One region of the Rothia sp. P5766 genome, then DNA from elsewhere that is predicted to be linked to it. Evidence: predicted binding sites of a transcription regulator. Region 1 holds the regulator's gene; the other holds the start of a gene.

The links. Region 1 encodes HrcA, which represses chaperone genes, less so after heat shock. Its sites were predicted from a motif close to TTNGCACTCGNNNNNNNCGAGTGCNAA; they were not measured.
Region 2: groL (chaperonin GroEL) is a predicted target of HrcA. The motif match lies at 3,348-3,374, and genes of this name have one in related genera.

The regions. Positions count from the first base shown of each region.
Region 1 is NZ_JBLXXS010000004.1:78,535-86,372, reverse strand. It holds gene lepA (translation elongation factor 4) at 1-407, shown strand, start outside; gene hemW (radical SAM family heme chaperone HemW) at 407-1,654, shown strand; gene ACN08V_RS03175 (DUF4870 domain-containing protein) at 1,715-2,131, opposite strand; gene ACN08V_RS03170 (DUF3097 family protein) at 2,291-3,142, opposite strand; gene hrcA (heat-inducible transcriptional repressor HrcA) at 3,292-4,284, shown strand; gene dnaJ (molecular chaperone DnaJ) at 4,342-5,457, shown strand; gene ACN08V_RS03155 (16S rRNA (uracil(1498)-N(3))-methyltransferase) at 5,467-6,228, shown strand; gene ACN08V_RS03150 (PhoH family protein) at 6,414-7,523, shown strand; gene ybeY (rRNA maturation RNase YbeY) at 7,520-7,838, shown strand, end outside.
Region 2 is NZ_JBLXXS010000007.1:114,286-122,123, reverse strand. It holds gene ACN08V_RS05340 (threonine/serine exporter family protein) at 1-1,164, shown strand, start outside; gene ACN08V_RS05335 (uracil-DNA glycosylase) at 1,283-1,957, opposite strand; gene ACN08V_RS05330 (DUF3263 domain-containing protein) at 2,022-2,288, shown strand; gene ACN08V_RS05325 (LytR C-terminal domain-containing protein) at 2,356-3,240, shown strand; gene groL (chaperonin GroEL) at 3,541-5,169, shown strand; gene ACN08V_RS05315 (hypothetical protein) at 5,387-5,539, shown strand; gene rlmC (23S rRNA (uracil(747)-C(5))-methyltransferase RlmC) at 5,648-6,790, shown strand; gene ACN08V_RS05305 (4'-phosphopantetheinyl transferase family protein) at 6,934-7,740, opposite strand; gene ACN08V_RS05300 (RNase H family protein) at 7,820-7,838, shown strand, end outside.

The DNA.
Region 1 (7,838 bases):
GGAAATTTGACGGCGAAGAAGAGGCCGACCTGGTCAAGGTTGACATCTTGCTCCAGGGTGAAAAGGTCGACGCTTTCTCTGCTATCACTCACCGTGATAAGGCATACTCCTACGGTGTCATGATGACCGGTAAACTGCGTGAGCTGATTCCTCGCCAGCAGTTCGAGGTACCTATCCAGGCTGCCATCGGGTCACGCATTATTGCCCGTGAGAATATCCGCGCTATGCGTAAGGATGTCCTTTCTAAGTGCTACGGTGGCGATATTTCGCGTAAGCGTAAGCTCCTTGAGAAGCAGAAGGAAGGCAAGAAACGTATGAAGATGGTGGGCCGCGTTGAGGTTCCCCAGGAAGCCTTCATTGCGGCGCTCTCATCGGGTGAAGAGTCTAAGGACAAGTCAAAGAAATAATGCCGGCTCAGCCTTTAGGCCAACCTGCACCCTTGGACGGCAGAATCCCATTTGATTCTGCCGCCAGTTTGCCGGAACGCGATTTTAGTTTGTATGTGCATGTTCCTTTCTGTTCTGTGCGCTGTGGTTACTGCGATTTCAACACCTACGCAACCGAAGATTTCGGTGACGGCGTTGGGTTAGGCAGTTATGCTGACGATGCTATTGCTGAGCTTGAGTTTGCTCAGCGGGTTCTGCGAGAGTCAGGAGCACCGGAGCGTAAGCTCTACTCTGTATTCTTTGGGGGTGGGACTCCGACCAAATTGCCGGCTGCTGATTTAGTCCGGATTCTGGCGAAAGCCATAAATCTATTTGGCTTGGAGAAGGGGGCGGAGGTTACCACGGAGGCCAACCCCGACTCTGTGACCCGCGATGACCTGTTTACGCTCAGAGCCGGTGGCTTTACCAGGGTATCCTTTGGCATGCAGTCCGTGGTGCCTGATGTCCTTGCAGTGCTTGACCGCACGCACACACCGGCTAATGTTCCTAAGGTAGTGGCTTGGGCCCGCGAGGCCGGTTTACAGGTTTCCCTTGATCTGATCTACGGCGCTCCGGGGGAGAGTCTAGAGCAGTGGGAGCAGACCGTGCGAGCGGCAGTTTCTTATGGGCCTGACCATATCTCGGCCTACTCCCTGATTGTGGAGGAGGGGACTAAACTTGCCGCGCAAATTCGTAGGGGTGAGTTCGCTATGCCCGATGAAGATGCTATGGCCGATAAGTATCTTCTTGCTGAAGCAATCTTCGATGAAGAAGGCTACCACTGGTATGAGGTATCCAACTACGCTAAGTCGCCGGAGTTTAGGAGCCGCCACAACTACGCCTACTGGCGCAACCAGGACTGGTGGGGGGTTGGTCCCGGTGCTCATTCACATGTGGATGGGACTCGCTGGTGGAACCTCAAGCACCCAGTTCCCTACACCACAAGGGTCAGGCAAGGTCTAAGCCCCGCAGCGGCCCGCGAGGTCTTAAGTCAAGAAACGCGACGGTTTGAAGACATCATGCTCATGCTTCGCGTCATCGACGGATTACCTGTGAGCCGGCTGGTGGAGGGCCGGCAGGGCACCGATATCGCTTCGTCCCTCGACTGGCTTATAGGTCAAGGGCTGATTGATGAGCAGGCCCTTGCTGACGGTCGGGTCAGACTCACTCTGCAGGGTCGGCTCTTAGGCGATGCCGTGACCAGGGAGCTACTACCCGACCTGTACTAAAGAAAACTGGGCCTCATACCTGCATAAGGTAGGGGCCCAGAACTTTTAGATTAGCAGAGGCTACTTTTTACGGCTCAAAATCTTAGTGAAAAGGAAAGTGTTGAACTTGTACTGGTAGGGGTTACCGCGAGTTACCACAATGCCGGCAATAAGGGCTGAGAAAGCCAGGTAGGTCCAGGTCAGAGCTGCTACAAGTCCGAAGAACCAGCCGATAGCGGGGATGTTACTCAGAATAATTCCCAGAGCCAAAACGATGGTGGGAAGCAGGGTGAAGTCGAGCGCCTCACGTGATTCCTGCTCAGTGAAAGGACCGCGACCCCGGTAGAGGTAGTAGATAACAGCGGAGGGGATACAGCCGAGTACACCACCGAAGTGGGCAGCAGTCGCTATGTTGCGGTCAGCATTAACGGACAGGTGCGATGCCGTTGCTGAGGACCCCTTGTAGGTGGTGGTCGATGGAGAAGTTGCAGTCTTCAAGAAGGTTTCTCTTTGGTCTTGGGTGGATACGAGTGATGGCACGATGCCAAGTTCATGCCTCAGACAAGTCTAGTCAATAGCTTGTGTACAAGGTATAGGTATAAGTGACTTTTTGTCTTGTGAGCGCACGATATTTATCACATTATTTACCGAGAAAGTTTAGCTTTCAAGAGTCACAAAATCTATGAGTTGTTCTACTGGGCCAAGCAGAGCCGGCTCAAGGTCGGTATAGGTATTAACGCGCTTTAGGATTGAGTCCCATCCGGCTCGAATATCTTCGGGTCTGGCGTAAGGCCGGTTGAGTCGGCGAAGGATTCCCTGCTTCCATTCTTCGCTGCGGGGGATTACGGGCCATTTCTCGATTCCAAGAACGCCGGGTTTAACTGCCTGCCAAATATCGACAAAGGGGTGCCCCATAATCATTACGTTCCCGCGAGCGCCGGGGGTTTTCAGCGCGGCTTCGGCTATACGGCTTTCTTTAGACCCGGTAATCAGGTGATCCACTAGAATCCCGAGTTTTCGGTGGGGCGCTGGTGCGAACTCCCTAATGGCACTGGCTACATCATCAATACCGTGGAGGGGTTCGACCACAATCCCTTCGACACGCAGGTCGTGCCCCCACACTTTCTCAATCAGTTCAGCGTCGTGGATACCTTCGACCCAAATTCGGCTGGCACGGGCAGTCCTAGCGGGGGCATTATCCAAGGCGACAGAACCGGATCGGGAAATCTGCTTGGTGGGCTTAGCCTGTTGCGGTTCAGGAGCAACAAGGTTGACCGGTCGACCTTCAAGGAGGAAGCCGGGGCCCAAGGGGAATTGCTTGACCCGCCCATGCCGATCCTCAAGACCTACCATACGGTTACTGCCAACAGAGCGGAGCGAAACAGCTGCACCCACAAAACCGCTCACCATATCTTCGAGAACCAGCCCCGGTTTGAGCACCACGCGGGGTAATTGGGAATGTTTGTGGGCGCTCAGATCAGCTGACCCCCACGAAGCGCGATAATCCATTGAACTCCTTGAAAACACGGCCAAGTGCCTTAGCCATCAGCGTACTGAATTCTGATTCTAGTGCAGTGGTATTAGAGTTAACGGGTAACTTAGCACTCTGGTATCCCCAGTGCTAAAAACCCTTAAAGCACACATCATCAGGAGGTGAAATGGACCATCCGCGCAGGCTTCAGGTCTTGCAGGCTATCGTCGAGGAATACGTGCATACTCGGGAGCCGGTTGGTTCAAAGACCCTCATTGAGCGGCGGCAGTTGGGGGTTTCTAGCGCCACGGTGCGCAACGACATGGCCGCTCTGGAAGAACAGGGCCTGATATCGGCACCACATGCCAGTGCGGGCAGAGTGCCCACTGACCTGGGTTACCGGCTTTTCGTTGACCAGATATCGGCTTTGCGACCGCTCTCACCCGGGGAGAAGAGAGCAATTCATACCCTGCTCGATAGCGCCGATAGCGTGGATGACATGATGAAAAGTAGCGTCCAGCTCCTTTCTTCGCTTACTCACCAGGTCGCCATGGTGCAGTATCCGACCGGCCCGACGGTTGCGCTACGGCATGTTGAGCTGGTCTCTCTATCAACTTCCACAGTCCTAGTGGTACTGATTACCGATACCGGGCAGGTCACCCAACGAACGGTAGCATGCCCGCATACAGCCGATGAACTGGTCACTATCAAGCAACAGCTTATTGAGGCCTTTTCGGGTCAGCCTCTGTCCCAGGTAGCTCAGGCGCTGGCTCCTCACCCGCGCAGCAAGCTCATGCTCAGCCTCGTCCAGGCCGTTCAGCTACTGGCAGCTCAGGGTGTATCCTCTCAGGTGCTGATAGCGGGAACAGCCTACCTGGCAGAGTCAACCGTTGATTTTCGCGGTAGTATTGCACCTGTACTCGATGCCCTTGAAGAGCAGGTGGTGCTCCTTAAGCTTTTGGCAACAATGGAACACGATGAGCGCGGTTTTGCGGTCAGCATCGGCTCAGAAAACAGGGAGAAATCGCTGGCCGAGACCTCAGTTGTTGCAAGTAGCTACGGCCCTGGAGGAAACGCACACGTTGGTGTTGTAGGGCCAACACGTATGGACTACGCCCGAACCGTCTCAAAGGTGAATGCCGTAGCCCGCTACCTGTCAAAGATTTTGGGGCAGGAGTAAAACAGCTTCTTGCCTCCACATATTTAGTAGTACCCCATGACCCTGAAAGAGAGAACTGTGAGCAGTCACTACGAAACCCTCGGTGTATCGCGCGATGCCAGCCCCGAAGAAATCAAAAAGGCCTACCGCAAGAAAGCCCGCCAGCTGCACCCCGACATTAACCCTTCTGAGGAAGCCGCTGAGGAATTTAAGCGTGTTTCGCTAGCTCACGATGTGCTCTCTGACCCTGAAAAGCGCCGGATTTATGATCAAACCGGTAACGAGAACGGCACAGCCGGCGGCTTTAACGGGGCGGGCGGCTTTGGTGGTTTCCAGGATATCTTTGAGACCTTTTTCAACGCGACTCCGCGCGGGCCGCAGAGCCGGGTTCGTCAAGGGCAGGATGCTCTTATCAACGTCAAGATTGACCTTAAAGACGCTGTCTTTGGCACCAATAAGCCCATCACCGTTGATACCGCTGTGACCTGCGACCTGTGTAAGGGCGAGGGAACCGCTGAGGGTACCCACCCCGAAACCTGTGAAACCTGCCGTGGCCAGGGCTACATGCAGCGCCAGGTTCAGTCCATCTTGGGTACTGTCGTTCAGCCTGTTGAGTGCCCCAGCTGCCGTGGCTTTGGAACCGTTATAAAGCACCCCTGCGCCGAGTGCTATGGTGAGGGTCGTGTGCGTGAACGCAAGCCCCTGACCATCAAGATTCCTGCGGGCGTAACCGATGGCGCCCGTATTCGTCTAGCGGGGCAGGGTGAAGCAGGCACCGCCGGCGGACCTAATGGTGACCTCTACGTTGAGCTTCGCGTAGCGGCCGATCCCACTTTCTCACGCGAACGCGATGACCTCATTGCGGCGGTAGGGGTTCCGATGACCGCTGCCGCCTTGGGCACTACCATCACCTTGGAGACTTTCGACGGGCCGCAGGAGATACAGATTCCAGCCGGCACTCAGTCTGGCGATGTCATCACGCTCAAGGGCCTGGGTGTTAACCACCTGCGCGGTGGTGGCCGCGGTGATTTGCGTGTGCAGGTTGAGGTCCGTACCCCTACCCAACTCACCGATGAAGAAAAGAACCTGCTTAAGCAGTTCTCGGAGTTGCGCGGAGAAGATCTCAAGATGAGTGAAACCGTGACCCATAAGCAGGGTGGGTTCTTCTCCCGCCTCAAAGACCACCTCAAGTAGGAACTCGTTATGAGCAACGCCGTCTACTACATCTCGCCCGAAGATTTTGAGTCCTTGGTCCCAGGTGCCGCCTACAGTCTCCTAGGCGATGAGGGCCACCACGCCAAGACCGTCAAACGTGCGGAGTTAGGCGAGGGGATCGACCTGGTCAACGGCTTGGGCAACCGGGCCGTCACAAGGGTGGAGGGCACAGTAGACGGCGGTTTGCTGCTAAAGGTTCAGTCGCTGGCGCTCGATGAGCTAGGTATTTCGATCTACCTGGTTCAGGCTCTGGCCAAGGGCAACCGAGATATCCAGGCTATTGAGATGGCCACCGAGCTGGGCGCTCACGGTATTGTACCGTGGAGTGCCGACCGCTCAATTGTTCGTTGGAAGATGGAGCGGGCAGCAAAAGCACATGCCAAGTGGCAGAACACGGTCAAAGCCGCAGCCAAGCAGTCTAGGCGGGCACTGCTCCCGCCTGTCTATCAGCTCCACAGCACGGCTGATCTGGCCGATTTGGCCCAGGAATTGGGGGAGCGGGCGCTCTTTCTACTTCTGCATGAGCAGGCAAACTACCGACTTTCACAGGCTTTGGCAGAGCACCTTAGCCCTGCTGTTGAGGAGGTCTATTTTGTGGTGGGGCCGGAGGGTGGGATTAGCCCTCGGGAGCTTGAGATCTTGGAACAAGCCGGCGCACACACCGTATTGCTTGGGCCCGAGGTGCTCCGTAGCTCAACAGCCGGAGCCGCCGCTATTTCAGCACTGAATCTTGCCCTGGGTCGCTGGTAAAGAGTTCATTGCCAGCTTTCAAGAGATCTACCTTGAGTTGGCGAACTGTTCAATATCACGAACTGTTCAATATCACTCTGCGCAAAACCCGTTTTTTCTTCAAATAGTGCGGGTAAAGTAAACCCTGAGCACTACCCCCTGTTCGCTACTGCAATGAGGAGCTCTGAAGGCCCAGCTGGGCACTTATGACTACATCAGTACAATCTACGAGCCGGCCGCTTTCAGTAGCCCGGACTTTCTCTTTCAAATCCACCGCAGAAATGGTGGCAGTTCTTGGCCCCCACGACGGTAATATCGGGCTGGTTGAACAGACTTTCCCCGGCCTAAGGATTCGGCCTAAGGGCCTGGACGTCGTGGTTACCGGACCTTCAGAGACCGTGACGACAACCGTCCGTTTGCTTGCGGAACTCACTCTTTTGGTGGAGAACGATACGCAGGTCACCGCCGAGGTTGTCAAACGGATAATGTCCATGATGACTGCCAGCCTGAACCACCCGGCAACCGCTATGAGCCAAAATATTCTAAGTTCTCGCGGCAAAAATATTCGACCCAAAACCATTAACCAGAAGAGCTATGTTGATGCCATTGACGCCAACACCGTTGTGTTTGGTATCGGCCCTGCGGGTACAGGCAAAACCTATTTAGCCATGGCTAAGGCGGTGCAGGCCCTTCAATCCAAGGAAGTCAACCGTATTATTCTGACTCGACCGGCTGTTGAAGCAGGCGAGCGTTTGGGGTTCTTACCCGGTACCCTCAACGATAAGATTGACCCCTATCTGCGCCCTCTCTACGACGCGCTCCATGACATGATCGATCCTGAGTCTATTCCCAGGCTGATGGAGGCCGGCACCATTGAGGTTGCTCCTCTGGCCTATATGCGTGGACGCACCTTGAACGACGCATTTATTATTCTGGACGAGGCTCAGAACACCACGGTGGAGCAGATGAAGATGTTCCTGACCCGTCTGGGCTTTGGCTCAAAGATGGTGATTACCGGCGATGTCACCCAGATCGACCTTCCGGGCGGTCAGGCTTCGGGCCTCAAGCAGGTTCGGCAGATTCTAGAGGGTATTGATGATATCCACCTTGCAGTGCTTGAGGCAGAAGACGTCGTTCGTCATAGCCTCGTATCCGATATCGTCAATGCCTATGATAAGTGGGATCAGGCAAAGTCCTCTATGGAGCGCCGCCGCAATCGCAAGGTTAAACGTCAGACCATAGAAGCTGCAGCCGAAAAGCTATTGGCTAAATCCGGTATTGATGTGTCAGAGCAAGAAGATGGTACAAACCAGTGAACCTAGAATTTGAAATTGAGGAGCTGGATAGCTCAGCAAGTGATTTTGACCGGGAGTCTTTCGCAGCGGTAGATATTGCGACTATTGAAGGCCTGGTGGCCCACGTTTTTTCGAGCATGAACTTGGCACCCGATACAGAGCTTTCGATTGCAGTAGTGGGGGAATCGGAGATGGAGCGCATCCACCTGGACTGGATGGATCTACCGGGCTCAACCGATGTCATGAGCTTCCCTATGGACGAGCTCACCCCGGGTACCCCTGAACAGCCTTCTTCTGGGGTTCTGGGCGATATCGTGCTCTGCCCGCCGGTAGCAG
Region 2 (7,838 bases), on a different contig from region 1:
TTCTCCGGCTCTGGAGCCATGTCCTCGAGCAAAGAACGCTTTAGCCACACGGTATTGCGCGTGGTTCGTTCCTGGTCCGAGAACTATGCGGCCCTAGATGACATTTATAAGCTAATCACCGAGATTACCGCCGGCAATCTGCCACGGCATCGGGCTGAACGCCGCCTGCACCGCATTAATACTGCTAAGAAGCCCTACTCGCCCATGATTATCATGCTGGCTAACATGCTAGCGGCTTTCTCCTTGGTGCTGGCTCTGGGCGGTTCGCTGGCGGCGGGCGCTGTAGGCGGTATCGTCTTTTTGGCCATTCACTTTGTGAACAGTGTGATTTCACGTCTCAAGATGCCCAGCTTCTTCAACATGGCTGCGGGCGCGGGCGTCGTAACGTTCGCATCTATTCTTATTTCCGATGACTCGTCTATCTTCTCCCAGCTGGGGCTCCACGTGAGCGCACCGCACATTGTGGCTGCGGGCCTGATCATGCTTCTGCCTACCGCCCGGTTAGTATCAACAGTCCAGGACGCCCTCAACGGTTTCCCGCTGACCGCAGCAGGTAAGTTCGTCTCGACGGGCATGTCATTTTTGGGTATTGTGGTGGGGCTTGCCTCAGCGGTGGCAGTCCTGACAGCTCTAGACATTAGAGAACTAGATATTACCGAGACCCGCTTTGTGGGGGCCTCTTTGGGGGTAAGCTACCTTTTCTTTATGCTAGCTTCCCTGGCTTTTGCGGTCACAACTCACGCCCGCTGGCAGACACTCTTATGGAACTTACTGATTGCTACCAGTGGTTTTTGGGTCTACCAGGGCTATACTTTCCTTTTTGGGGCTGGTGCAGGACGTGCCAATACCGCTTTTGCGGCTCTGGTCATTGGCCTCATGAGCACCTTTTTGGCTTACCGCTTGCAGGCCCCAGCCTCTATCTTTTATGTACCGGCCCTAACTTTTCTCCTGCCCGGTCTTTCCATTTTCCGGGGCCTTTATATCTTCACCGTAGAGGCTAATCCTTCGACTGGTGTGCCGGGGATGGTTGCGGCAATTTCAATTATCCTTTCTATGGCGTCCGGGGTGGTCCTCGGTAGCTACCTGATGCAGTACTTTATTCAGCAAGCGTCGGGTCAGCTCCAAACAGAAAAACAAGATCCGAAAGATACTCGGGACCGCTAAAGTGAGCCCAGACCTTCCCCCTATCATTTAGGAGCCGGCCAGGGGCGGCATTCTCAGCTGCCGCCTTGAGCGGGACAGATAACTGAGACCGGTAGATTTTCCGATCTGCTTCAGGGCTTTAGAGAGCCCAGTCCACCGGGGAGGCCCCCTGAGCGAGCAAGAGCTCATTGACGCGGCTAAAGGGTCGAGAGCCAAAGAAACCCCGCGAGGCAGAGAGCGGCGAGGGGTGCGGTGACTCCACGCAGGGGTAGCCACCCAGTAGCGGTTTGCAGGAGCGGGCATCTGCGCCCCACAGTAGCCCTACCAGCGGCCTGCCCCGGGCGACCAGGGCTTGAACAGCGGCGGTAGTGACCTGTTCCCAGCCCAGGTTGCGGTGGGAACCTGCGGCCCCAGCACCCACCGAAAGAACCCTATTGAGGAGCATGACCCCCTGCTGACTCCAGGCCCGTAAATCCCCGTGATCCGGGGGCGTGATGCCCAGATCGGTGTTGAGCTCTTTGTAGATATTGTGCAGGGAACGTGGCACCGGCCTGACCTCGGGACGTACAGAGAAACTTAGCCCCATAGCGTGCCCGGGGGTAGGGTAGGGGTCCTGACCCAGCACCAGAACCTTGACCTGGCTCATGGGGTAGGTGAAGGCCCTAAAAATATCCGGGCCAGGGGGCAGGGTGTCCCGGCCAGCCTGATGCTCGGCCCGCAAAAAATTACCCATAGCCCTAATCTGAGGCTCCACGGGTGCCAGGGCCTGCGCCCAGTCCGGGTCCATAATCTCGTGTAGGGGCTGAGCAGGCACAGCGCTTGTTCTCCTCTTGTATGCGGTATTCTCCCTATAAGACTAGACCACCGAAAGAAGACCCATGAACATGCCAGCCGGTTCACCCACACCAGAGTCTCAGACTAGCTCTACTCACCGGCTTACCGAGCAGGAGCGCGCCATCTTAGATATGGAGAAAAAACGCTTCAAGTACCAGGGAAGTAAAGAACAGGCCATCAGCAAAGACCTGGGGCTGAGCCCGATTGCCTACTACCAGCAACTCAATGCACTGATCGATAATCCGCGCGCTATTGCCGCTGAACCGGCCCTTACCCGCAAGCTCCGGCTCACACGCAACCGACTCACCTAAAACAGGGCGGGGGAGTGTACCCTAGAAGCTGACCCCCGTAGCAACCGTGCACCGAAAGAGGCGACCAGTGAACACCTACCCCCGTGACGAGTTCGATGATGTCGAAGAAAACTCCTCCCGGCGGGGTGCCTACCGCGGCCGCGTCACCGACACCTCAACCTCACGGGCCGGCCTGCTGGCTGTCATCATCAGCGGTATTCTCGCCCTCCTGGTGGGCGGCATCATGTACGTGGTTTCGCCCCGGACTGCTGGCCCGGGCACCACAACCGCGCCCGCATCGGCAAGAGCCACCGCAACAGCTACCGCCGATGCCAGCCCCAGCACCAACCCAGCTAGCGTTACCGTAGCGGTCTATAACTCAAGCGCCCCCGAAGGCTCAGCCAGCACCGCCGCCAGTGTCTTGCAAAAAGCAAACTACAAGATTACTGAAACCACCAACTGGACCGGTACCTATGCCACCGAGTCCATGGTTTACTTTGCTACCGGGGCCTCATCAGAAGCCAACGAAGTCGCTGACCTCTTAGGTATTGCCTACATCAACCAAGACTTCCAGGCCGAGACCGGTGAGGTCTATGTGGTGCTCGGAGCAGACTTCGACCCCACCGCGCTCGCAGAGCAGACCCAGGTGGCCAGCGCGGATGCTGCCACCTCGACAGCAACAGGGGATAGCCAGCTCTTCTACGTCTATGACCCGGTGAACGGGACTTACACCGCCACCAGCAAGACAGAGGCCCTGGCCTCGGGTAAGGTTCTCTACCGTATGGACCCCGCTACCGGTGCCTACGTTGAATACTCCGGAACTGATGCCAGCTCACCAGCCTCAGCGACTACGGGAACCGCTACCCAGAACACCCAGCGCTACAGCCTGGACCCTGCTACCGGCACCTATGTACTGGATCCCGCCGGTGCCTATATCTACGATTCTGCTACTGGAACATACACACAGGGCTAAGCAAGATCTAAGCCCGGGAGCTGTAGCTTTGTGCGCTGTTGGCGATTAAGGCTTCTCAAAGCGAATAATAGGTTTGCGCGCTCTGGGCTCAGGTGCCAAGATTGTAGTTAGCACTCAGAGGCTTGGACTGCTAAATCATGTGCTAGATTCTGCACCCGGGTGGCTCTGAGTAAAACACCTGAGCGATTTCTTGGTGAGGTCCTCCCCGTGCCGCCCCTATGGCGGCCCCGGTAGCGCCGTCCGTCGCGGGCACCGACTAATCGCGCTCACACCTAATGTTCCAGAAGGAGCGAAAGCCATATGGCAAAGCTGATTGCTTTTGATGAAGAAGCACGCCGCGGTCTTGAAAAGGGCCTCAACACCCTCGCAGACGCAGTAAAGGTAACTCTCGGCCCCCGCGGTCGTAACGTTGTCTTGGAGAAGGCCTGGGGCGCCCCCACCATCACCAACGATGGTGTTTCCATCGCCAAGGAAATCGAACTTGAAGACCCCTACGAGAAGATTGGCGCTGAGCTGGTCAAGGAGGTCGCAAAGAAGACTGACGACATTGCCGGTGACGGTACCACCACCGCAACCGTTCTAGCTCAGGCTCTCGTCCGCGAAGGCCTGCGCAATGTTGCCGCTGGCGCTGACCCCCTCTCCCTCAAGCGCGGTATCGAAAAGGCTGTAGAAGCTGTTACCGCTGAACTGCTCGCTTCTGCCAAGGAAGTTGAGACCGAAGAGGAAATCGCCGCAACCGCATCTATCTCCGCTGGTGACCCCGAAATCGGTAAGCTCATTGCCCAGGCTATGGAGAAGGTCGGCAAGGAAGGCGTTATCACAGTTGAAGAGTCCAATACTTTCGGCCTGACCCTTGAACTGACCGAGGGTATGCGCTTTGATAAGGGCTTCCTCTCTGGGTACTTCGTTACCGATGCTGACCGTCAGGAAGCTGTCCTTGAGGACCCCTACATCCTGATCGTTAGCTCCAAGATCTCCAACGTCAAGGACCTGGTTCCCGTTCTGGAGAAGGTCATGCAGGCCGGTAAGCCCCTGCTGATTGTTGCCGAGGATGTTGAGGGCGAAGCCCTGGCCCTGCTGGTTCTGAACAAGATGCGCGGCTCCATCAAGTCTGTTGCCGTTAAGGCTCCTGGCTTTGGCGACCGCCGGAAGGCTCAGCTGGCTGACATCGCTATTCTGACCGGTGGACAGGTTATTACCGAAGAGGTTGGCCTGTCACTTGATACCGCAACCATCGACCTGCTGGGCCAGGCCCGCAAGGTTGTTGTCACCAAGGACGAGACCACCATCATCGAAGGCGCAGGTGACCCTGAGGCCATCGAGGGCCGCGTTGCTCAGATCCGTGGCGAAATCGCTAACTCTGACTCTGATTACGACCGCGAGAAGCTGCAGGAGCGTCTGGCTAAGCTTGCCGGTGGTGTTGCTGTGCTCAAGGCCGGCGCTGCTACCGAGGTTGAGCTCAAGGAACGCAAGCATCGCATCGAGGACGCCGTCCGCAACGCTAAGGCCGCTGTTGAAGAGGGTATTGTTCCCGGCGGCGGTGTTGCCCTGATTCAGGCTGGCGTGAAGGCTTTTGAGAAGCTGGAACTGACCGGCGATGAGGCAACCGGTGCCAACATCGTCCGTGTTGCCATCGACGCTCCCCTCAAGCAGATTGCTTTCAATGCTGGCATGGAGCCCGGCGTCGTCGTCGATAAGGTCCGTCACCTCTCTGCTGGTACCGGCCTGAACGCCGCAACCGGTGAGTACGAGGACCTGATGGCCGCCGGTATTAACGACCCCGTAAAGGTCACCCGCTCAGCTCTTCAGAATGCAGCGTCAATTGCCGGTCTATTCCTGACCACCGAGGCTGTTGTTGCCGATAAGCCTGAGCCTGCTGGTGCGGCACCGGCTGCCCCCGACATGGGTGGCATGGGCGGCATGATGTAGTCTGCCGCTTGCTCTGGTAAGTAGCCGCTCTTTGAGCTGAGAACTCCGCCTGCCCCGTTTGGGGTGGGCGGAGTTCTCTTTTAAGGACGCTGACTAAAAAATGCAGATAAGGGTATTGTGGTTCACACTTATTGGGAGTATTCTTTAAATCACTTAAGAGGTTTCCTCTAAGTTTTACTCATCAGTCTCAAAGGTGAAACTGAAAGGTGTGAGGCTCATGGCCACGCTCGTGGATCTTGTTCTCTACGCAATTATCGTAGGCTTGCTGGCTCTCTTGCTGGGTGCCTACCTAGCAGATGGGTGGACCAAGCTGGAGAAGAAGAGCAATGAGGCCCTTCGCCAGGATGTTGCCTTTGGGGCCGGTGGCTAAAAGTTAATAGTGATTGTGTTTTCCTTTTGAGCCGGCACCCCGGAACGGGGTGCCGGCTTTTATCTTCCGTTACCGCCTGCTTACAGGGGGCGGTAAGATAGTCACGCTATGCAATGCCACTATTACGATGCCAGCCTGTGCCGCTCCTGCTCACTAATTCTTACCCCCTACGCACAACAGCTTGAAGGGAAGCAGAACGATGCCCGCAAACTGATGGCACCGTGGCCCGGTATCGAGTGGCTAGCACCGGTGGCGAGTGCTGAAACCGGGTTCAGGAACAAGGCTAAGCTGGTGGTGGGTGGAAGCGTCCAGGAACCAAGGCTCGGTATCTTGAGCCGGGACGGTGCGAGTGTAGACCTGAGCGACTGTCAGCTTTACACCGCACCTGTAGCAGATACATTCCCGGTGCTCAAGGAGCTAATTAGCCGGGCGGGGCTTACCCCCTATAGCGTTGCCCGGCGTAAGGGCGAGCTCAAAAATATTCTGGTGACGGCCTCTGAGGCCGGTGAGCTTCTCATCCGCTTTGTGCTTCGTTCCAAGAAACTACTGGTACCTATCCGGCGCGAGCTTGACTGGCTCCACACCCAGCTCCCTCAGCTCGCGGTTCTTAGTATTAACCTGCTCAGGGAACATATCGCCTTGGTGGAGGGCGACGAAGAAATCATCCTGAGCGAACGCCAGACCCTACCGATGCAGGTCAACGACCTAACGCTTCACCTACGCCCGCAGAGCTTCTTCCAGACCAATACAGCGGTCTCAGCAGCTCTCTACCGCCAGGGGCAGGAATGGGTAAAAGAGTCCCAGCCCAATACCCTCTGGGACCTCTACTGCGGTGTGGGCGGCTTTGCCCTCCACGCGGCGCAGGTCATGCCCGAAGAGGCCAAAGTTACCGGTATAGAAATTAGCCCTGAGGCTATCGAGTCAGCCCGCCGGGCGGTGGCCGAGTACGACCTAACCGGTATTGAGTTTTCCGCTCAGGATGCCAGGGCTTATGCTCTAGAAAGCGGTCAGGTACCCGACCTGCTGGTGCTTAACCCGCCCCGTCGCGGCCTTGGCCCTGAACTTTCGACCTGGATTGAGGCCAGCGGTATCGAGCGGGTTATTTACTCAAGCTGTAACCTAGCTACCATGGTTAAGGACCTGCACCAGATGCCTTCGATGCAAGCGGTCAAGGGCCGGGTTATGGACATGTTCCCCCACAGTAGCCACTACGAGACAATTGTGCTCTTGGAGCGCTATTCGCTCAGCTAGCATAGGCTTAAGAGAGCTCAGGCTGCACTGGTCAGGTCACCAAGAGCCTCACACTAGTAGGGGCAGAAATGAGCAAGGCCAGGTGCTTGACTCTTGGCAGTTTCTCTGACTGATTGACTAGAGGCTCCGATGAAGGTCTGTCTTTAAAGCGGGGGTGTGAGAGCTCGCTTGACCATATAGGGAGCGGTTACCTTCTGTGCTTCTAGATGGTGAGGTCCCTTACTAGCAACAGCTACGAGATGGGTGTCCTCGTAGACCTGCCAGGTAATCCAAAAAGGTACCGCTTCTGCCTGTTCCGGTAGGTAGGCTTTGGCACCTGCTGTGAGCCCGTGGACGCTACCGATATCGGTGGGTAGGGGCGGTAGCGCTAGCATCACCTGGTTAGGTTTAACAGATAGTCCGTGTCCGCTGGCCTTGAGAACTGCTTCTTTAGCGCACCAGAGCATCTGGCGTACCAGCCGGGCCTGATCCGGTAGGAGCGAATCCACGACACGTTTTTCGTAGTCAGCTAGTGCAATACGGTCAAAGCCGTCAAAGTAGTGGTCTCTTACCGTAATCAGGTCAATTCCAAGGGCAGTATCGGATGCTGAGTACACACCGGCGGCCAGGCCAATGGCGCGCGCCATGTTCAGGTTTACTCCCTCAATGCGGGGTTTTCCGTGGCTTGCTGACTTCAGGCAGAGACTGCAGGAGCGGTCTACGGGAATCTGTGAGGCTTCTGCATCCCTTACCCCGAGTACGGTAGCAGCGATACAGCGCATGAGGGTGTGCTGGGCCGCGTAGCTCATGGCCTCTTCGGGGCTTGCATACTCTGCGGCTCGCTTCTGCTCTGTCATACCGACGTAGGCCAGCCAGCTGACACCGTGCCCGCTCCGCAAGGTCTCCGGGGGCATCAGAAAGAGAGCCAGTCGGGTGTGACTTGCCCCGTCAACTATTGAAGCGTGAACCATGCTCCTATTCTAGCTGTGCCTACCCTCTTATAGCCGGGCGTAGAATGGAATGGCTAGTCCGTAGGAGGGTAGAGGAACCATGACCGAGAAAATAATTG